Linked DNA regions of Pueribacillus theae. Each later gene encodes a partner of the first gene's protein in a complex. Links are inferred from orthologs where the notes say so. Each region holds a gene or a part of one and is shown in the gene's direction. Other genes may lie near its edges. The genes, in order: pfkA, pnp and rny.

Region 1 (6,668 bases):
CTGGATTATATCGAGCACCTTTTTACAGATTTTATAGAACTTCACGGAGATCGCCTGTACGGTGACGATGAAGCGATCGTCGGAGGGATTGCGAAATACGATGGCAAACCTGTCACGATCATTGGCCATCAACGAGGGAAAGATACAAAGGAAAATATTCGAAGAAACTTCGGCATGCCACATCCGGAAGGCTATCGGAAAGCGCTCCGTTTAATGAAACAAGCTGAGAAGTTTCACCGCCCGGTCATCACGTTTATTGATACAAAGGGCGCTTACCCTGGCAAAGAAGCAGAAGAAAGAGGGCAGAGTGAAGCGATTGCGCGAAATTTGGTGGAGTTATCCGGGCTGTCTGTGCCTGTCATTTGCATTGTAATAGGAGAAGGCGGAAGTGGTGGAGCGCTGGCATTAGGCATTGCAGATCGGATTCACATGCTGGAAAACTCGACATACTCCGTTATTTCTCCTGAAGGCGCAGCTGCATTACTGTGGAAAGATGCATCTCAAGCAAAGCTGGCAGCAGAAACGATGAAAATTACGGCACCAGACCTTTTCGCGCTCGGCATTATCGATGAAATCATTCCAGAGGTTAAAGGCGGAGCACATCGAAATATGCAAAAGCAAGCAGGTGCGATTGATGCCGTTTTAAAAAAATCACTTGATGAGCTTTTGCTATTATCAAGCGAAGAACTAGTTTCAACGCGTTATGAAAAATTCCGTAAAATCGGTGAGTACACGTTTATAAAAAGCTCGGTAAGCATTGCCAACGATTAACGGGTCATTTAGGGGTGCTTTAAACTTGAATCGAATCGGATTATTGACAAGCGGTGGAGATTCTCCTGGAATGAACGCCTGCATCCGGGCAGTCGTCAGAAAAGCAATCTACCATGATATAGAAGTGAATGGTATCTATAACGGATATGCCGGATTAATAAAAGGAAACATAAAAAAGCTAGAACTTGGAACGGTTGGGGACATTATTCACCGGGGAGGGACGATTCTTCAAACGGCAAGGTGTCCCGAATTCCAAACAGAAGAAGGAAGAAAAAAAGCGTTGCGCCACCTTCAGGAACACAAAATCGAAGGGTTAATCGTTATAGGAGGGGATGGAACCTTCAAAGGGGCCCATAAGCTGGCTGAGGATGGCTTTCCTACGATTGCCCTTCCTGCTACAATTGACAACGACATCCCTCTTACAGACTATTCAATCGGCTTTGATACCGCGCTTAATACAGTCATCGAAGCTATTGATAAAATTCGTGATACAGCAACATCATTGGAACGTATTTTCGTTATTGAAGTGATGGGCAAAGATGCTGGAAACCTTGCGCTATGGTCCGGGCTTGCCGGTGGTGCAGAATCAATTTTAATTCCGGAGGAAAGTTATGATTTGCATCAAATCGTTGAAAAAATCAAAAGAGGGTACAATAGAGGAAAAAAGCATAGCATTATCGTTGTGGCGGAAGGTATTGCAAGTGCCGTTGCTGTTGCAAAACAAATTCAAGCTGAAAGCAATCTTGAAACAAAGGTAACTATTCTAGGTCATATTCAACGGGGCGGTTCACCTACAGCCTTTGATCGTGTTTTAGCTAGCAGGTTCGGAGCAAAAGCCGTTGAATTGCTCGTTAATGGGAACTACAACAAGGCAGTAGGCTTGTATAACAATCAAATTGTTGAACGTTCAATAAGTGAAGTTTTGTCAGCAGGCCGCGAAATTAACCGCTCAATGTATCAGTTGGCTCAACAATTATCGATCTAGAAAAGCCTAAGGAGGTCCTCATAATCATGCGAAAAACAAAAATTGTATGTACAATTGGACCAGCAAGCGACAGTGTAGAGATGCTCGTTAAATTAATCAATGCTGGCATGAATGTTGCCCGTTTAAACTTTTCCCATGGCAATCATGAAGAACATCTCGCGCGTATAAATAATATTCGGGAAGCGGAGGAACAAGCCGGCAAAACAATTGCCATCTTACTCGATACGAAAGGGCCGGAAATTCGTACGGGGATGATGGAAAACGGTGAAATCAAGCTAGAAGAAGGAAAAGAGCTCATTATTTCAATGGATGAAGTCATAGGCACCCCCGAAAAAATTTCAGTAACCTATACTGGATTGGCACAAGACGTCAAGGCAGGAGACAGAATTTTGCTTGATGACGGGCTAATTGAACTTGAAGTCATCGAAAAATCTACGAAAGAAATAAAAACAAGAATTTTAAATGGTGGCACACTGACAAACACAAAAGGGGTTAATGTTCCAAATGTCAGGGTTAATTTGCCCGGAATTACGGAAAAAGACGCGGAAGATATCGAATTCGGCATCAAATATGGCGTTGATTTTATCGCCGCTTCATTTGTAAGAAGATCTTCAGACGTTCTGGAAATTCGGGAAATATTAGAAAAAAACGATGCAACGTCCATACATATCATTCCTAAAATCGAAAATCAGGAAGGTGTCGATAACATCGCCGGAATTTTAGAAGTTTCTGATGGCCTTATGGTTGCAAGAGGCGATCTTGGCGTTGAAATTCCTGCAGAAGAAGTGCCCCTCGTACAAAAAATGCTTATTCACGAATGCAATACAGCAGGCAAGCCAGTTATTACCGCTACACAAATGCTTGATTCAATGACGCGAAATCCAAGGCCAACAAGAGCCGAGGCGAGCGATGTTGCAAATGCCATATTTGATGGGACAGACGCAATTATGCTGTCGGGGGAAACGGCAGCAGGCAAGTACCCGGTAGAGACGGTTGAAACGATGCATAAAATTGCCTCCCGTACTGAACAAGCACTCGATTATCGAGAAATCTTAAGAAACAGAAGCAGGGAAAGTTTTATTACAACGACAAATGCAATTAGCCAATCTGTCTCATACACCGCACTTAATTTGGACGCCTCGGCAATCATAACTGCAACCGAAAGTGGACATACCGCAAGAATGATCTCCAAATTCCGCCCAAAGGCACCAATTATTGCGGTTACTAGCTATCAAGGAGTGTGCCGGAAACTATCTCTCGTATGGGGAATTATTCCAAAGCTCGGCAAACGTGCGGAAACCACCGATGAAATGCTGGAAATCACCGTGGCAGAAGCATTAAATACAGGTGTGGTAAAACGGGGAGATTTAGTTGTGATCTCAGCCGGTGTACCCGTTGGAGAAATCGGAACGACCAACTTGCTGAAAGTGCATGTGATTGGCGATATCATAGCAAAAGGGCAAGGCATCGGCCGCAAAACAGTATCTGGAAAAGTCGTCATTGCAAAAGACCACATCGAAGCGAATGAAAAGATGAAAGAAGGCGCGATTTTAGTCACCTATGGAACGGACAAAGAAATGATTGAAGCATTCAAAAAAGCAGCGGCTGTTTTAACAGAAGAAGGCGGGCTGACAAGCCATGCCGCCGTCGTCGGGCTAAGCCTTGGCGTACCGGTTATTGTAGGTGTTGAGAACGCAACAAGTATTTTAAAAGACGATCAAGAAATTACAGTCGATACGTATAAAGGCGATATCTACGATGGGTATACAAGTGTTATATAAACGGAAGTCAGATGTCAGAAGCCGGACTGGTAGAAATCGGGGATAAGAGAAGGGATTTGCGCCTTCTCTTTTTTAAAAGTTAGCGAACATTCTTACTGAAGAGGAGTTCTTCAATGTTTCGTATAGTATTGGCATTAATTATTCTTGTACCAGCGATTGAAATTACGGTTTTAATATGGACAGGCAGCAAAATAGGCGTTGGATGGACACTTTTCATTATTCTTGCAACAGGGATTCTTGGCGCTTGGTTGGCAAAACGCCAAGGCCTTCAAGTCCTTCACCTTGCTCAAGTCCAAATCCAAAATCGGGATATGCCGACAGAAGCTATTCTCGATGGGATTTGTGTACTAGCCGGGGGAGTTTTCCTTTTAACCCCAGGCTTTGTTACTGATATTGCTGGCCTTTTCCTGTTAATTCCTTATACAAGGGCAATCGTTAAGCTATGGCTTAAAAAATGGATAGGACATTTAATTCGAAGGGGAAATATAGGATTCTTTATTAAAAGGCCATTTTAGAAAGGGGAAAGGTAAAATGAAATATACTTTTAATGGCAAAACACCAAAGTTGCACCCATCTGTGTATGTCGCGCCGGGCGCTAAGTTAATCGGCGACATTGTATTGGAAGAGAACGTTTCGATTTGGTTTAATGCTGTTCTAAGAGGAGATTATGAGCAAATAAAAATCGGCAAAGGATCGAGTGTGCAGGACGGAACCATCGTTCACGCCGATCCGGATTATCGTACGACGGTCGGTGAAAATGTCACTGTCGGGCATAATGTGATTTTGCATGGCTGTGAAGTGAAAGACGGAGCGCTTATCGGGATGGGCGCAACAATACTAAATGGTGCTGTCATTGGTGAAGGTTCTCTCGTTGCCGCTGGAAGTCTTGTTCCAGAAGGCAAAGTCATCGAGCCCGGTGTCCTCGTTGCCGGTGTTCCCGCTAAAGTAATTCGAAACTTGTCTGAAGAACAACAAAAGAGAATTCAGCAAGGTGCAGCAAGCTATGTTGCTAATAGTAGAAAATATATAGAACAGAAGATTTTAGAAGAAGCTAAAAGTGAATGAAAATGGAAACGCGACACTGCGTTTCCATTTTTCTTTGGATTAGTAGTTAAGCCATTGAAGAAAAAAATGAAGAAGCGGGCGATTATTCTTATCAAAAATGCTATAGACCGCCTAAAGAATATGGTAGACTTAAATATAGTGAATCCAAAGTACTTTTATGCAACGAATATCATAATGGCTGCTACAATAATTGAAAAAATAACGTGGCAAAAGAGACTAAGATTAATTTAATGAATTTTAGAAAAAGTTGGATTAAAGAGGTGTTGGAAAATGGAAACGACGACAGAAATCATCGTAAAAGAAGAAGACATCGATGAACTCGAACATGTCAATAATAGTGTCTATGTTACATACTTGGAAAAGGGACGCGGGGATTGGTATCGGGAAGCGGGCTTTTCATTTGAAGAAATGAAGAAACATCAATACGGTACAGTTGTTGTCAAACTAAATATAACGTTTATAAAAGAAGCGAAATTAAGAGATAGATTGAAGATTAAAACAATTCCAATCCGTTTAGGGAATACGAGCTTTGATCATAAACAAGAGATTTATAATGAGCAAGGGGATATGATTACTGAAGCTTTTGTTACAAATGTAATGTTTGATCGAAAAGAGAGAAAAAGTATTCCAGTAGTGAAAGAACTTGCCCGCCACTTTAACAATGAATGAAGCTTTTTTTTTGAAAAAAAGTATAAATTGGCAATTCGCCAATTTATACCAATCCCACCTCTCACCTCCAGGAAAGACGCGTCAGCGTTTTCCTTATTACAAAAAAGCTAGCCGAAAAGAGATAGGGATTTATAGACAAATAAAAGAAGATCCATTACCCTTAATAGTAAAGATAACCTACTCTATTGATTGGGGAAGAAGTCATGTCGAAAGAAGAAACAATGCAGACCATCGATCGGGCAATAAAAATTTTGAAATCGTTTTCTATCAATGAGAAAGAATTATCATTGGCCGATCTTCATCGGAAACTAAATGTTTCAAAATCAAGCTTGCAGAGAATTTTAAATACACTCGTTCAACATAGGTTATTAGATAAAGATGATAAACATAAAACATACCAGCTTGGCATAGAGTTGTATTTTTTAGGCCAGCTTGTTGAGAAAAATTCACAATTGCTATCGACAGCAAAACCCTTTATGGAAAAGTTAAAAGAAGAATTTGGCGAATCCGTTTCGTTAAGTATTATTCATGAAAATCAAAGAAAGTGTATAGGATACGTACCGAGCGATCATGAACTGACGACACTTATCCATGTGGGACAAACGTCGCCGCTCTATGCCGGGGCTTCGGCAAAAGTATTAATGGCTTATTTATCTCCTGAAAAACTGGAGAAGTTGCTTAACGAAATAACGCTTCAGAAAAAAACAGACAGGACAATTACGAGCAAGCCACAGCTAAAAAAAGAACTGAAGAAAATTCGTGAAGAGGGTTATGCAATAAGCAATGGAGAAAGAGTGAAAGGCGCTTTTTCAATAAGTGCTCCAATAAAGAACCGTCTGAACGAAGTGATTGCCGGACTAACATTAACGATTCCTACCGCCAGATTAAATCAAGAAAAAATCCCAGCTTATATCGAAAAAACAAAAGAAACTGCAAAAGAAATCTCAAACCGAATGCTTTAAATTTCAACCTGGAAAGTAGCTGCCTTTCCAGGTTTTTGTTTTTCTATATGGTAAATTAATACTTTATAGAATTGTTGGAAAATAATTATTTTGTAAAAGTTTGTTGAACTATTAATTTTCCTATGATATTATCTTTTTCAAGGAATAGAAAAGTGGTACGCTATTCCGGTAAATATTGAGAATTGCAAAACATCTCAATCTAGTAAGAAAAAATGAGGGGGAGAACAATGTTTTCAAAGAGAAAGAGTTTTTTAGGATTTGTTGTTTTACTACTTGGTTTATTGTTAGCGCTAACAGCCTGTGGAAGTAAAAATTCCGGCGGAAATGAAAGCGCTAACAGTGGCGAAGGTGAGAAAAAGGATGAAAGTTCAGGTAAAGTATACGAACTTAACGTAAACAACTGGAACCCATCGATGCACCATTATGTTTACAACG
Region 2 (8,957 bases), on another replicon or contig:
CTTGAAAAATCTTTTCGGAGGGTAGACAAGAGCGTTCTTCTTGTCTATCCTTCTTTATTGAATGGTCTTTTTTTAGAAAGCATTGGGGTGAGAATATGGGCTTTCCATATAACGGCATTTTACCATTATATAAGCCTAAAGGAATGACTTCGCATGACTGCGTTGTTCGGGTAAGAAACATCGTTAAAATGAAGAAAATAGGCCATACTGGGACGCTAGATCCTGACGCCACAGGTGTTTTGCCGATTTGTTTAGGAAGAGCAACAAAAGTGGCAGAGTATATGTCTGACTACTCGAAAACATATGAAGCCGAAGTTACGCTTGGCGTCGCTACATCGACAGAAGATTCATCTGGAGAAATCGTTGAACAACAAGAACTGCTTCAGCCAATTGCTCAGGAAACGTTACAAAGCGTGTTACAATCAATGGTGGGCAAGCAGACGCAAATTCCCCCTATGTATTCAGCAGTGAAAGTAAATGGGAAAAGGCTGTACGAATATGCTTTTGAAGGAAAAGTGATTGACAGGCCTTCAAGAGAAATATTTATAGAAAATATTCAATTATTGTCAAACCGGCAAGTTGATCAAACACACCCAACGTTTTTTATACGTGTTGCATGTTCAAAAGGGACGTATATACGAACCTTAGCGGTTGATATAGGAAAAAAACTAGGTTATCCTGCCCATATGTCTTATTTGAAAAGAATGAAATCCGGACCATTTACGCTTGATTCATCATTAACATTTGGAGAAATCGAAGATGCGGTTAACAACGGGATGCTCAATGAAAAATTGTATCCTGTCGAAACGGCAATTAAACACTTTGAAAAAATTGTTTTTCCAGAGCATCTAACTAAAAAAATTGAAAATGGCGCTGTTCTTCCTATAATTGATAATAGCAAAGGGAATAAGTGGGCGATTTACAATAACAATGGAGAATGTCTTGCCATTTATATCCCCCATCCATCAAAACAAGGATACATGAAACCAGAGAAACTAATTAAAGTTAAGGATAGTTAGAGGTGGCCTAATTGAAAACAATCTATTTGCAGCATCCCCATCAATTAAATAAAGATGGCATAAAACCTACCGCTATTGCCTTAGGTTATTTTGACGGTGTGCATATCGGGCATCAAAAAGTGATTCACACAGCGAAAGAAATTGCTCAGAAAAACGGCTGGCAATCAGCAGTCATGACATTTGATCCGCATCCCGCCGTTGTTTTGGGGCATATGGATGAGATTTCTCCTATTACTCCTTTGGCTGTAAAAGAAAAAGAGATTGAAGCGCTTGGCATTGATGTAATGTACATTGTTCGTTTTACCCAAGAATTCTCGCAGCTATCTCCACAGGAATTTATTGATCATTATATTATTGATTTGGCGGTAAAGCATGTTGTGGCGGGCTTTGATTATACTTACGGACGATTTGGAAAAGGAACGATGCAAATTATCGACACCTATTCAAGAGGCAAATTTGAGTCAACGGTCATTGAAAAAGTTGAAAAAGATGAAATGAAAATCAGCTCATCACTTATCCGAAATAAAATTCAAGAAGGAAGCGTCGATAGCCTTCCTGAATATTTAGGCCGATATTTTCAAATAAAAGGAACAGTCGTTACAGGTGATAAAAGAGGAAGGACAATCGGTTTTCCTACGGCGAATATTTCTCCATCTTTTCAATACCTATTGCCTAAAAAAGGAGTTTACGCTGTTAGGGTAAAATGGAAAGGCGTTTGGTATAACGGAATTTTAAACCTTGGCTACGTGCCGACCTTTTATGAACATTTGCCGGAGCCGACAATCGAAGTTCATTTGTTGGATTTCGATGAAGATATTTACGGAGAACATGTCACACTTGAATGGCGGAAATGGCTGCGTGAAGAAAAGAAATTTGCATCTGTTGATGATTTGGTCAAACAATTAAACGAAGACAAAAATCGGGCTATTGAATATTTTCAATTTGCAATTTGAATGAAAAAAAGGTATGCTACTACATGTAAGAGCAGAAGAACCATTGCTTGGCAGTACGACTCACCGACGTTTGCTAGGGAATCGGGGATTGATATAAGGAGGTGAAACGGATGGCACTCAGTCAACAAGAAAAGGAACAAATTATTTCTGAATACAAGACTCATTCTAATGATACAGGTTCACCAGAAGTTCAAATTGCTATCCTTACAAAACAAATTAACACGTTGAATGAGCATTTGCGCACGCATAAGAAAGACCACCATTCAAGACGTGGTTTGTTAAAAATGGTTGGGAAGCGGCGCAATCTTCTCACTTATTTGCGAAACAAAGATGTGGCACGTTACCGTGAGCTGATTCAAAAGCTTGGTTTGCGCCGTTAGTGAACAACCTTTATAATGAAATGAAAAGCGGGGGCGGTCCCCGCTTTTCATTTTGCAATTTAATAATCCCATCCAATAACGATTTTTCTTTATTTTACGCCAACTTAAATTGGGGTATAATAAGAAAAGCGATATTGTGATTGAGATTGAGAGGAGTACTTCAAATCATGAGTGACGAGAAACAAATTTTTACATTGGATTGGGCGGGCAGCAAGCTTGTCGTGGAAGTTGGCCGAATGGCTAAACAAGCCAACGGTGCTGCCTTTATACGCTATGGAGATACAGCCGTATTATCAACGGTTACGGCTTCGAAAGAACCGAAGGATCTGCCGTTTTTTCCATTAACCGTTAACTATGAAGAAAGATTGTACGCCGTAGGAAAAATTCCTGGAGGTTTCATTAAACGTGAAGGCCGTCCAAGTGAAAAAGCTGTTTTGGCGAGCAGGCTTATCGATCGACCGATTAGGCCCCTTTTTGTAGATGGTTTCCGGAATGAAGTCCAGATTATTAGTACGGTCATGAGTGTGGATCAAAACTGCTCTTCCGAAATGGCTGCAATGTTTGGTTCATCATTGGCTTTATCCATTTCCGATATTCCTTTCGAAGGCCCGATTGCAGGTGTGATTGTTGGGAGAATTGACGGGGAGTTCGTAATTAACCCAACAGTTGAGCAAGTGGAAAAAAGCGATTTGGAATTGACTGTCGCAGGTACGAAGGATGCTGTTAATATGGTGGAAGCCGGTGCTGACCAGGTGCCTGAAGACGTCATGCTTGAAGCCATTATGTTTGGCCACGAAGAAATTAAACGGCTCATTACCTTCCAAGAAGAAATTATTTCCAAAGTAGGAAAGGAAAAAATGGAAGTTACTCTTCTTGAGGTGGATCCGGATCTTGAACAAGCAGTTAGAGCATTTGCAGAAGAGGATCTAAAAAGGGCGGTCAAGGTAGTTGAAAAGCTTGAACGAAACCAAGCAATTGATGATGTAACAGCCAAAGTGATAGAGCACTTCTCCGATCTTGATGAGGAAAGGCTAGGCGAAGTAAAAGCAATTTTGCAAAAGCTTACGAAAGAGGAAGTTCGCCGCCTAATAATTGAAGAAAAGATAAGGCCGGATGGACGAGCGATCAACGAAATCCGTCCGTTATCCTCGCAGATAGGCATATTGCCAAGAACCCATGGTTCGGCGCTCTTTACAAGGGGCCAAACGCAAGTGCTAAGCACCTGCACATTAGGAGCGTTAGGAGATGTCCAAATTTTGGACGGGCTCGGTACAGAGGAAGAAAAGCGGTTTATGCACCATTACAACTTTCCGTTTTTTAGTGTAGGAGAAACAGGGCCAATACGGGCTCCCGGACGTAGAGAGATTGGCCATGGTGCTTTAGGGGAACGTGCGTTGGAGAAGGTAGTTCCGCCAGAAGATGTTTTCCCATACACAATCCGGCTTGTTTCCGAAGTTTTGGAATCGAATGGATCATCATCACAAGCGAGTATTTGCGCAAGTACATTGGCAATGATGGATGCAGGTGTACCGATTGAAGCGCCAGTAGCCGGCATCGCAATGGGGTTAATCAAAGAAGGAGAACGCGTCATCATTTTATCTGATATTCAAGGAATGGAAGATGCGCTTGGGGATATGGACTTTAAAGCGGCGGGCACTGAAAAAGGAATTACTGCACTGCAGATGGATATCAAAATTGAAGGCCTCACCCGAGAAATCTTGAAAGAGGCGCTTACACAGGCAAGAGAAGGACGTCTGCATATTTTGAAGCATATGAATGAAACGATTTCAGAGCCGCATAAAGAATTATCGCAATACGCACCTAAAATCTTAACATTGACGATTAATCCAGATAAAATACGCGAAGTAATCGGGCCAAGCGGAAAAGTCATCAATAAAATTATTGAAGATACCGGAGTAAAAATTGATATTGAGCAGGACGGAACAATTTTCATTGCCTCAAGTGACCCGGAAATGAATAAAAAAGCGAAGCAAATCATTGAAGATTTAATCCGTGAAGTGGAGGTTGGGGCAACTTATTTAGGCAAAGTGAAGCGAATCGAAAAATTTGGCGCCTTTGTCGAACTATTCAACGGAAAAGAAGGCCTTGTCCACATTTCAGAATTGGCGGAAGAACGTGTCAAAAAAGTCGAAGATGTGGTAAAAGTGGGGGATCAAATTCTTGTTAAAGTAAAAGAAATTGATAAACAAGGCCGCATTAATCTATCCCGAAAAGCAGTGCTGTTGGAACAAAAAGAAAAAGCGAAAGCCGAATGACAAAACAGGAGCAGAGCAAGTAAGCTCCTTTTTTTGATCGGAAATTAGAATCAAGCTTCTGAATTCCGGCTTCTGATTTCTGACCTCTGGAATAACGTGTCCCTTCAGTACATATTTTTTACTGAAGGAGGATGCTGCAATGAAAAAGCAAATCGGACAAGTGATTATATTTGCATTCTTATTTATTATTTCTTATCAGTTTTTGGAAAACCCCTATTCCGCTAATTATATGGAAGAGTGGAAAACCGAAGCTGCTTTTACAACGGGAAGTGAAAATTCACTTTTAAAAAGCATTAAAGAAAAAGCCGAATCATATGAAGAGAAGCCGATTGACGCTGTTATCGATCGTGTCTGGAAAGCCATTCCAGGTTACAATGGAATAAAAGTAGATATTCAGCAATCGTATAAAAACATGAAAAAAGAAGGCCGTTTTAACGAGAAAAAACTAGTATTCAAGGAAGTCACGCCGAAAGTATCACTTGATGATCTTGAGCCAAGCCCAATTTACAAGGGGAATCCAAAAAAAGAGATGGTCTCATTTCAAATCAACGTAGCTTGGGGAAATGAATTTATCCCTGAAATTTTAAAAACATTAAAAAAGCATGATGTAAAAGCGACTTTTTTTCTCGATGGATCGTGGACGAAAAAAAATCCCCGGTTAGCTAAAATGTTAGTTGAAGAAGGGCATGAAATTGGAAATCACGCTTATTCCCATCCTGATTTGAGAAGATCATCGGCCAAAAAAATACGCGAAGAAATACAAATGACAAACGAGATTATCGAAGCCACGATTGACAAGACTCCGAAATGGTTTGCTCCGCCGAGCGGGAGCTTCAATGATAATGTCGTTAAAATCGCACATGGCTTTCATATGAAAACCGTATTGTGGACAGTTGATACGGTTGATTGGAAATCGCCTAATCCAGATGTCATGGCGAATAATATTATTCAAAAAGTTCATCCCGGCGCAATGATTCTTATGCATCCCACTGAATCAACAGCAGCCGGATTAGAAAAAATGATTAATGGAATTGAGGAAAAAGGATTAAAAATTGGTACAGTTTCCGAACTGTTAAGTGAACAACGCCTCCCGAAAATTGATTGAGTCTTCGATTTTTACATGTTATAGTGTTTACGGGCTTATGGGATAGGAAGTCATGTAGAGACGCCCGAATGTTGAATCATATGATAAAGGAGATTCAATTTTGAACAATTAAAGAAGGTGAACTACATTTAATAGGGGGAAAAAGGTTGATCACAAAACATACATGTCCAAATGGCGTCAGAATAGTCATCGAAAATATGCCAACAGTCAGATCCGCTGTAATTGGCATATGGATTGGCACGGGGTCTCGCTATGAAACTCCTGAAATAAATGGCATTTCGCATTTTTTAGAGCATATGTTGTTTAAAGGCACAAAAAAAAGAAGTGCGAGAGAAATTGCTGAAGCATTCGATCGAATTGGCGGACAAGTCAACGCTTTTACGTCAAAAGAATATACGTGCTATTATGCAAAAGTATTAGATGAAAAAGCAGAATATGCACTTGATATATTATCGGATATGTTTTTTAACTCCGAATTTAATGAAGTGGAATTAAAGAAGGAACGCAAAGTTGTTTTAGAAGAAATAAAAATGTATGAAGATGCTCCTGATGACATTGTACATGACTTAATAAGTTCTGCAAGCTTTGGAGAGCACTCGCTCGCATACCCAATTTTAGGGACAGAAGATACGCTATTGACGTTTAATAAAAACACTTTGGAAAATTATCGAAACAACTATTATACACCAGATAATGTTGTTATCTCTGTCGTTGGTAATATTCCTGATGATTTTAGTAAAGCAATCGAAAAAAGATTTGGGAATTATGAAACTGCAAATAAACAGAAAAAGGTCGTCCCCCCTGTTTTTTGCAGCGAGAGCATCGTCAAGAAAAAGGAAACAGAGCAAGCCCACCTTTGCCTCGGTTTTCCCGGTTTGCCATATGGAAGCGATCGGCTTTACCATCTTACCATTTTAAACAATATTTTAGGCGGTAGCATGAGCAGCCGCTTATTCCAGGAAGTTCGCGAAGAAAGAGGGCTCGCCTATTCCGTTTTCTCTTACCATTCTTCATTTATAGACAATGGGTTGCTCACCATTTATGCTGGAACAAACCCAGATCAGGTTGATCACTTATTTGAGACGATTTTGGCTACCGTAAATAAGTTAGGAAAAGATGGAATAACAGAAAAAGAATTAGAAAATTGCAAAGCCCAGCTGAAAGGAAATTTAATGTTAAGCCTTGAAAGCACAAACAGCAGAATGAGCAGAAATGGAAAAAACGAATTGCTGCTAAACAAGCAAAAAACGCTGGATGACATCATCCAAAGCATCGAACGTGTGACGCTTCAAGATGTAAATGATTTGGCAAAAACGATGTTGAATGGCAAATTCTCAAGCTCACTGATTAGCCCGACTGGAAAATTACAGCTTTCTTAATTCATTCACTCTCCTTTTATGGCGGTTTTTACATGCCATATAAAGCAAAATAACGGTTTTAATCGCCTGCTTTCCATTCGGAATGCAGGTTTTTTATACATAAAAGAGGCAAGTTTGGCTTATCTTTTACAAAGAAGACAGGGGGAATCTTAATAATGAAATTAAGTGAATTGAGTGGCAAAGAAATTGTTCATGTGAATAACGGGAAGCGCCTTGGTGTCCTTGGCCAAACAGATTTGGTTTTTGATGAGAGGACTGGTGAGATTCAGGCGCTTATTATTCCGGAAGGAAACATCTTTTCATTTCGCAAACAAAAAAAAGAAACGACGCTATATTGGAACCAAATTAAAACAATTGGAAAAGATATCATTCTTGTTGATAATGAGTAATTGTTAGGCTTTTATGCTAGCACTGATCAACTTTTGGAGTCATAAAATGTAAAAAATGAAAACGAATGAAATTGTCCTGTTTATTGCGAGAGAACATGATCATTGTTCTCTCGAAATTGTTTGAAGAGGTTGTTCTCCTTTTTGAACTCCAAAGGTTTATTTTCATTTTTGAAAGGAAGTGTCACCATGCTAACGGATCTTCATATTACTATATTAGGCGGTGACGCCAGGCAAATAGAAATTATTCGCAAGCTAACAGAAATGGACGCCACAGTCACTCTTGTTGGATTTGATCATCTTGATCACGGCTTCGCAGGCGCCACGCAAAAAAAAATGAGAGAGCTTGATCTAAAAGAAGTGGATGCCATTGTATTGCCTGTAAGCGGTACAAGCGAAAACGGGGAAGTCGAAACAACTTTTTCGAAAGAAAAGATCTTCATTTCTGAGAAGATGCTTGAAAGCACACCGGAACATTGTGTGGTTTATACTGGAATCAGCAATAAATTTCTAGATTTATGTGCGAAAAGGGCAGGAAGAAAGGTAGTTAAGCTGTTTGAAAGAGATGACGTTGCAATCTATAACTCGATTCCCACCGTTGAGGGAACGATCATGATGGCAATCGAAAATACGGATATTACCATTCATAATTCAAAAACCCTCGTACTCGGCTTCGGAAGAACAGGCATGTCTGTCGCAAGAGCCTTCGATGCTTTAGGGGCAAAGGTAAAAGTAGGCACTGTGAAGTCGGCAGATATGGCGAGAATATCAGAAATGGGATTGCAGCCATTTCATCTAAACGATCTTCAGCAAGCCGTAATAGATAGTGACATCATCATTAATACGATACCGGCTCTTGTTTTAAAAGCGAATATCATTTCTAAAATGCCAATGAACGCCTTAATTATAGACTTGGCTTCAAAGCCTGGCGGAACTGATTTTAGATATGCTGAAAAAAGGGGAATAAAGGCTTTATTGGCACCAGGGCTTCCTGGAATCGTGGCGCCTAAAACTGCCGGGAAAATTATTGCAAATGTCCTTGTTCAACAATTATCTGAATTGAACACTAGTTGAAAGGAGAATCATTTGTGAAGTTAAAAGGCAAACATATTGGATTTGGCTTGACTGGCTCCCATTGCACATATGATGAGGTCGTCCCTCAATTTCAAAGACTCATCGATGAAGGGGCAAATGTGACGCCTTTTGTAACGTATACAGTAAAGAACACAGTAACAAAATTTGGAGACGGAAGAGACTGGGTGAAAAAAGTTGAGGAGATCACTGGAAATGAAGCAGTCGATTCCATGGTCAAAGCTGAACCTTTTGGCCCGCAAACGCCGCTTGATTGCATGGTTCTCGCTCCTCTCACAGGAAATTCAATCAGCAAGTTTGCGAATGCTCAGACGGATTCTCCCCCATTGATGGGAGCGAAAGCAACGTTAAGAAATCAGAATCCTGT
Region 3 (6,520 bases), on another replicon or contig:
CCCAGGAATGGCCTATTCGCATGAAGGCAAAATATATATTCTTCTTCCAGGCCCGCCAAAAGAACTTCAACCTATGTTTTTGGATGAGGTCCGCCCATTTTTGCACGAGCAAGGCATCATTTCGAATTTTATTTTATCAAGAGTTCTCAGGTTTTATGGTATCGGTGAAGCGCAGCTTGAAGCAGATATCGAGGATTTAATTGTCAGCCAAACGAACCCAAGCATTGCACCACTGGCGGGGGACGGGGAAGTAACGTTAAGGCTTACTGCCAAAAGCAAGACAGAACAAGAATCCGAAAAACTGCTTGATGAAATGGAAAAAACCATTTTGGATCGTGTAGGAAGATATTTCTACGGTTATGATAATACATCTTTACCGATTGAAGTTTCCAAGCTTCTATCGAAGAAGAACCTCCGGATCGCCTGCGCTGAAAGTTTAACGGGCGGCTTGTTTGCCCAATTGCTAACGCAAGTTTCGGGCGCCGGCATGATTTTTAACGGCGGAATTGTCAGCTATACAAATGAAGTGAAGAACAAAGTATTAAACGTTTCCCAAAAAATCCTTGATGAAGAAGGGGCGGTCAGTTCGGAATGCGCTAAAGCAATGGCGGAGAATGTCAGAAAGATTCTCAATGCCGATATCGGGATAAGCTTTACCGGTGTTGCCGGACCAACAAAAAGTGAAGGAAAAGAAGTCGGTACTGTTTTTATTGGGATTGCATTTAAAAATAAAGAGACAATCATTTATCCACTTGATTTAATTGGCAGCAGGGATGCAATTCGAAGCAGAAGCGCATATAACGGATTTTATTATTTGTTGAAGCATTTAAGGAAAGGTGAATAAGATTGAAGACATTTCAAGAATTAGGACTATCTAGACCAATACAGCAAGCGTTGGATGAATTAGGTTTTTCAGAGCCTACTCCCATTCAGCAAAAATCAATTCCGGTATTAAAAGATGGACATGATGTGATCGGCCAAGCGCAAACTGGAACAGGAAAAACGGCTGCTTTCGGCATACCTGTAGCGGAGAACATGACACCAATAAAGCGCCCGCAATCCATTATTTTGACGCCGACCCGTGAACTTGCGATCCAAGTGGCGAATGAACTAAAAAAAATTACGAAATATAAAAATATCAAAATCGCGGCGATTTACGGCGGACAGCCGATTTTCCCCCAAATTAATGAACTGAAGCAAGGTGCACAAGTCATTGTCGGCACACCGGGAAGAATACTTGATCATTTGCAGCGTAAAACGTTAAAAACGGAAGAAATTAAAACGGTCATCCTTGATGAAGCTGATGAAATGCTTGATATGGGCTTTATTCAAGATATAGAGGCGATTTTAAATCAAATGCCAAAAGAAAGGCAAACGATGCTTTTTTCCGCTACGTTGCAAAAGGATATTAAACAGCTTGCATATCGCTACATGCATAAGCCAGTTATCATTTCCGTTACGAAAGGAAATGAAACGGCAGCGACGATTGAACAAGTTTTTTATCGAACATTTGAGCAGCACAAGCTTGAAGCCATCTCAAGGATTATTGACAGCGAAAATATTGAGGTTGCCATTATTTTTTGCAAAACAAAAAAAGGCGTATCAACGCTTGTTGACGCTCTTAATTCAAAAGGCTACCGGGCTGAAGGGCTTCATGGGGATTTAACCCAGCCCCAACGTTTAAATGTTATGAATGGCTTTAGAAAAAAGCGAATTAATCTTCTTGTCGCAACTGATATTGCTGCGAGAGGCATTGACGTAGCCCATGTAACCCATGTGATTAATTACGATATCCCTGAAGATCCAGAACAATATGTGCATCGCATCGGAAGAACAGGAAGGGCTGGAAAGAGCGGAATGGCTTTTACTTTTGTTACTCCGCAAGATGGCAAGTTTTTGCATGCGATTGAAGAAAAAATAAACAGCAAGATTCCTGAAGCAAAACTTCCAGACGGCAATGAGTTAATCATGCGCAAATTTAACCGGCTGAAAGAGGAGATTGCCAACTCTGGCAATTCCAATCAAGAAGTTTTTCAATCGCTTTCCGAGCAACTATTGACAAGCTATTCTCCCAAGGAAGCCATTTCTTCATTATTGGCTATGTTGCTTTCTGTGAATACTTTGCAGATTCCGGAAGAATACCAATTCGGTGAAACCGGAGGAGAAAAAGGCATGGTGCGTTTTTTCTTAAATGTTGGAAGAAACGTCGATCTCCATCCAAAGAAGCTAGTTGATGAAATTTCAACCCTTGCCAGCATCTCAAAAAGAGATATTGGCCGCATCGATATTTTTGAGCGTTTTTCTTTTTTTGAAATCTCTCTTAGTGTTGCGCCGTACGTTTATGAATGTCTCAAGCAAGAGGGCTTGAATGGATCGCGCATCCATTTGGAACCGGCGAAGCCGCCTCAACGTTCACTTCAAACCGCACGTTAATTTCGTCTAAAGTAGTCGAATAAATGTTCGGGAAACTATTGGCAATCCTTTTTAAAAAGAGTATAATTAAGATAAATTGATGAATCAGCTCGGGGGTGGGCTGTTTTGTCATGAAGGAGTGAAGTGAATGAGTGAACGCAAAGCTGCTTTAGATATGGCGCTAAAGCAGATTGAAAAACAATTTGGTAAAGGCTCTATTATGAAATTAGGGGAGCAGGCTGAACAAAGAGTTTCAACGATTTCAAGCGGTTCCCTTTCATTAGATATTGCCCTTGGCGTCGGAGGCTATCCAAGAGGCAGGGTTATTGAAGTATACGGCCCTGAATCATCAGGGAAAACAACTGTTGCCCTTCATGCAATTGCAGAAGTGCAAAGCAATGGTGGACAAGCTGCGTTTATTGACGCCGAGCACGCGCTCGATCCTGTATACGCGCAAAATCTCGGTGTGAATATCGATGAATTGCTTCTTTCCCAGCCTGATACGGGGGAACAGGCGTTGGAAATTGCTGAGGCGCTCGTTCGAAGCGGCGCCATTGATATTATCGTCATCGATTCGGTTGCTGCTCTTGTCCCTAAAGCAGAGATTGAAGGAGAAATGGGCGATTCCCATGTGGGCCTTCAAGCCCGGTTAATGTCGCAGGCGCTGCGTAAACTGTCCGGAGCGATTAATAAATCGAAAACAATTGCGGTTTTCATTAACCAAATACGTGAAAAAGTAGGGGTCATGTTTGGCAATCCGGAAACAACGCCTGGAGGAAGAGCGTTAAAATTCTACTCATCTGTCCGACTCGAAGTAAGGCGAGCTGAGACGTTAAAACAAGGCAACGAAATGGTAGGAAACCGCACAAGAATTAAAGTGGTAAAAAATAAAGTAGCCCCTCCTTTCAAACAAGCTGAAGTGGATATCATGTACGGCGAAGGGATTTCGAAAGAAGGAGAAATCATCGACATTGGCTCTGAGCTGGACATCGTACAAAAAAGCGGTGCCTGGTATTCTTATGGAGGCGAAAGGCTTGGACAAGGCAGGGAGAATGCCAAACTATTTTTGAAAGAAAATCCTTCAATCAAAAATGACATTGAATCCCGTATCCGTGAACATTATGCTTTAGACACGACAGAGAGCCCGACAGATGCTTCCGAAGAACAGGAAATACAAGAATCATTGCTAACAGAGTAAACAGGCGCCTTGCAGCGCCTGTTTTTCTGTGAAAACAACGCAGCCTAAATTTAGCCTCTGATCTCTAACTTCCGTTTCGTTATCTTGACAAGCTATTTTTACATCTATAAAATAAAATTATGTATATTTGCTTGATTTCTAACGAAATTCAAACATATACGATTCATTGTGCTGTGCGACATTTTTAAATTATGAAATAATTGCAGGTTCAAAAGGAACGGCGCTGTCAAACTAATTTGCTATGAACATTGCATGAATGCTGAACTTTTTGAACGACCTTTAACCAACAAGTAGATAGCAAGGGAGGTGAACGTATGGATTTAATCGTTCTCATCTCCACTATGCTTATCTCTGCATGTGTCGGAGCAGTTGTTGGATATCTTGGACGCAAATCGATTGCTGAAGCGAAAATTTCCAGTGCAGAGCATGCAGCACAGCAAATTATTGAAGATGGAAAGCGTGAAGCAGAAGCTTCTAAAAAAGAAGCGCTACTCGAAGCGAAGGATGAAACCCATAAACTTCGTATGGATGCTGAACGCGAAATTCGCGAACGCAGAAATGAACTACAAAAGCAAGAGAATCGTTTGGTTCAGAAAGAAGAGATTCTGGACAGGAAGGGTGAATCTTTAGATAAAAAAGAGGAATCTTTGGATAAACGCGAGGAATCTCTCACCAAAAAACAACGACAAATTGAAGAGATTGAAAGCAAAGTGGAGGAATTGCTGCAACAGCAACAAGCCGAACTTGAACGAATTTCTGGATTGAGCCGTGAAGATGCGAAACAATTAATTATAAGTGATATCGAAAAGGAAATGGCTCATGAAACAACTGTCATGATGAAAGAAATGGAAACTCGTGCCAAGGAAGAGGCTGAAAAGAAAGCAAAAAATATTCTCTCGCTTGCAATTCAGCGTTGTGCGGCTGATCATGTTGCAGAAACAACAGTTTCTGTTGTGAATCTCCCAAATGATGAAATGAAAGGGCGTATTATTGGCCGGGAAGGAAGAAACATTCGAACGCTCGAGACGTTGACTGGCATTGATCTAATCATCGATGATACCCCGGAAGCAGTCATTCTTTCAGGTTTTGACCCAATTCGCCGGGAAATCGCACGGATTGCGTTGGAGAACCTCGTTCAAGATGGACGGATTCATCCAGCCCGTATCGAAGAAATGGTTGAGAAATCCAGAAGAGAAGTTGACGAACATATAAGAGAGTATGGTGAGCAGGCAACCTTCGAAGTTGGTGTTCATGGACTGCATCCAGATTTAATTAAGATACTCGGAAGATTGAAGTATCGAACCAGTTATGGTCAAAATGTATTGAAGCACTCGATGGAAGTTGCATATTTGGCTGGATTAATGGCAGCGGAGCTTGGTGAAGATGTAAAGCTCGCCCGGAGAGCCGGCTTATTGCATGATATCGGAAAAGCAATTGACCATGAGGTTGAAGGAAGCCACGTAGAGATCGGTGTTGAACTTGCAACCAAATATAAAGAACACCCAGTAGTCATCAACAGTATTGCTTCCCATCATGGGGATACAGAGCCTACTTCTATTATCGCAACGCTGGTTGCGGCAGCTGATGCACTTTCTGCAGCTAGACCGGGTGCACGGCGCGAAACACTGGAGACATACATCCGTCGGCTTGAAAAGCTTGAAGAGATTTCAGAGTCCTTCGAAGGAGTCGAGAAATCATTCGCTATTCAGGCGGGTCGTGAAATTAGAATCATTGTTAGACCTGATGTTATTGATGACGTATCCTCTTATCGTTTGGCGAGAGAAATTACGAAAAAAATCGAAAAAGAACTCGACTACCCTGGTCATATTAAGGTTACAGTTATTCGAGAGACAAGGGCAGTTGAATACGCAAAATAAAGTGGTCATTGACCACTTTATTTTGCTATAAATGGTTTTTTCTACATACTATAAATTGAAAGGGAATTGCTATAATGAAGTTTTTATTTATTGGTGATGTTGTCGGCTCGCCCGGAAGAAAAATGTTAAAAGAATATTTGCCAAAGCTTCAAAAAAAATACAAACCGGCGATAACAATTATTAATGGAGAAAATGCTGCAGGAGGACGGGGCATTACAGATAAAATTTATAAAGAATTTATCCAGGCGGGTGCACATGTCGTTACGATGGGCAACCACACTTGGGATCAGAAAGAAATATTTGAGTTTATCGGGGAAGCGAAATCTTTGATCCGTCCGGCTAATTTTCCGGAAGGGACACCTGGCAATGGATCGATATTGATGAAAGTAAATCATCTTGAAATCGCAGTGATTAACTTACAAGGGAGAACTTTTTTGCCTGCCATTGATTGCCCTTTTAGGAAAGCTGATGAACTTGTTGAAAAATACAAAAAAATAACCCCATACATTTTTGTTGATTTTCATGCTGAAGCAACAAGCGAAAAAGAGGCAATGGGCTGGTATTTGGATGGAAAGGTGACAGCTGTTGTCGGGACACATACGCACGTACAAACAGCAGATAACCGTATCTTGCCGAATGGAACGGCATACGTCACAGATGTTGGAATGACAGGACCGTATGACGGCATTCTCGGTATGCAGCGAGAAGCGGTAATCAAACGATTTTTAACAAGCCTTCCTGTCCGGTTTGAAGTCATGTCAGGACGGGCGCAATTAAGTGGGATATGTATTACCGTTGATAAAAAATCGGGGCTTGCGGTGAATACAGAGAGAATCCTTATCAATGAAGACAAGCCATTTTTTGACTAGAGGTGTACATCACCCTCATGAAAGACATTCGTATATACCGGATTTCATTAAAAATAAACAAAAAGTTTTGAAAATGCAGGAATACAAGTTTAGATCGTGAATATTATAAATCGAGGCTTCCATTTATGGGGGTTGCTATCCCCCGTTTATGGCGATCGAGAAGG

The links.
Region 2: pfkA (region 1) and pnp share a complex: the UniProt entries of both Bacillus subtilis proteins name them as parts of the possible RNA degradosome complex. The link is inferred for Pueribacillus theae from one-to-one orthologs.
Region 3: pfkA (region 1) and rny share a complex: the UniProt entries of both Bacillus subtilis proteins name them as parts of the possible RNA degradosome complex. The link is inferred for Pueribacillus theae from one-to-one orthologs.

The regions. Positions count from the first base shown.
Region 1 is NZ_QCZG01000018.1:1,297-7,964, reverse strand. What follows is about bases 1-2,776. They hold pfkA (6-phosphofructokinase), read left to right. Parts: upstream 1-796; coding sequence 797-1,756; downstream 1,757-2,776. Other genes in these bases: pyk (pyruvate kinase), read left to right, coding at 1,783-2,776; accA (acetyl-CoA carboxylase carboxyl transferase subunit alpha), read left to right, coding at 1-771. Outside these bases: more of pyk, read left to right, coding at 2,777-3,537; DCC39_RS09760 (FxsA family protein), read left to right, coding at 3,651-4,052; DCC39_RS09755 (gamma carbonic anhydrase family protein), read left to right, coding at 4,069-4,602; DCC39_RS09750 (acyl-CoA thioesterase), read left to right, coding at 4,873-5,271; DCC39_RS09745 (IclR family transcriptional regulator), read left to right, coding at 5,475-6,233; TRAP transporter substrate-binding protein DctP, read left to right, coding at 6,461-6,668. UniProt on the Bacillus subtilis protein: Catalyzes the phosphorylation of D-fructose 6-phosphate to fructose 1,6-bisphosphate by ATP, the first committing step of glycolysis.
Region 2 is NZ_QCZG01000001.1:238,523-247,479, forward strand. Bases 2,179-5,073 are described here. They hold pnp (polyribonucleotide nucleotidyltransferase), read left to right. Parts: upstream 2,179-2,519; coding sequence 2,520-4,628; downstream 4,629-5,073. Other genes in these bases: rpsO (30S ribosomal protein S15), read left to right, coding at 2,179-2,352; DCC39_RS01265 (polysaccharide deacetylase family protein), read left to right, coding at 4,768-5,073. Also shown: 30S ribosome-binding factor RbfA, read left to right, coding at 1-5; tRNA pseudouridine(55) synthase TruB, read left to right, coding at 96-1,019; ribF (bifunctional riboflavin kinase/FAD synthetase), read left to right, coding at 1,031-1,972; more of rpsO, read left to right, coding at 2,083-2,178; more of DCC39_RS01265, read left to right, coding at 5,074-5,733; DCC39_RS01270 (M16 family metallopeptidase), read left to right, coding at 5,880-7,112; DCC39_RS01275 (YlmC/YmxH family sporulation protein), read left to right, coding at 7,268-7,501; dpaA (dipicolinic acid synthetase subunit A), read left to right, coding at 7,688-8,572; dpaB (dipicolinate synthase subunit B), read left to right, coding at 8,587-8,957. UniProt on the Bacillus subtilis protein: Involved in mRNA degradation. Catalyzes the phosphorolysis of single-stranded polyribonucleotides processively in the 3'- to 5'-direction. Necessary for competence development in Bacillus subtilis.
Region 3 is NZ_QCZG01000001.1:262,392-268,911, forward strand. The notes cover bases 3,285-6,205. They hold rny (ribonuclease Y), read left to right. Parts: upstream 3,285-3,924; coding sequence 3,925-5,487; downstream 5,488-6,205. Other genes in these bases: recA (recombinase RecA), read left to right, coding at 3,285-3,610; DCC39_RS01370 (TIGR00282 family metallophosphoesterase), read left to right, coding at 5,562-6,205. Outside these bases: DCC39_RS01350 (competence/damage-inducible protein A), read left to right, coding at 1-844; DCC39_RS01355 (DEAD/DEAH box helicase), read left to right, coding at 847-2,433; more of recA, read left to right, coding at 2,561-3,284; more of DCC39_RS01370, read left to right, coding at 6,206-6,356. UniProt on the Bacillus subtilis protein: Endoribonuclease that initiates mRNA decay. Initiates the decay of all SAM-dependent riboswitches, such as yitJ riboswitch. Involved in processing of the gapA operon mRNA, it cleaves between cggR and gapA.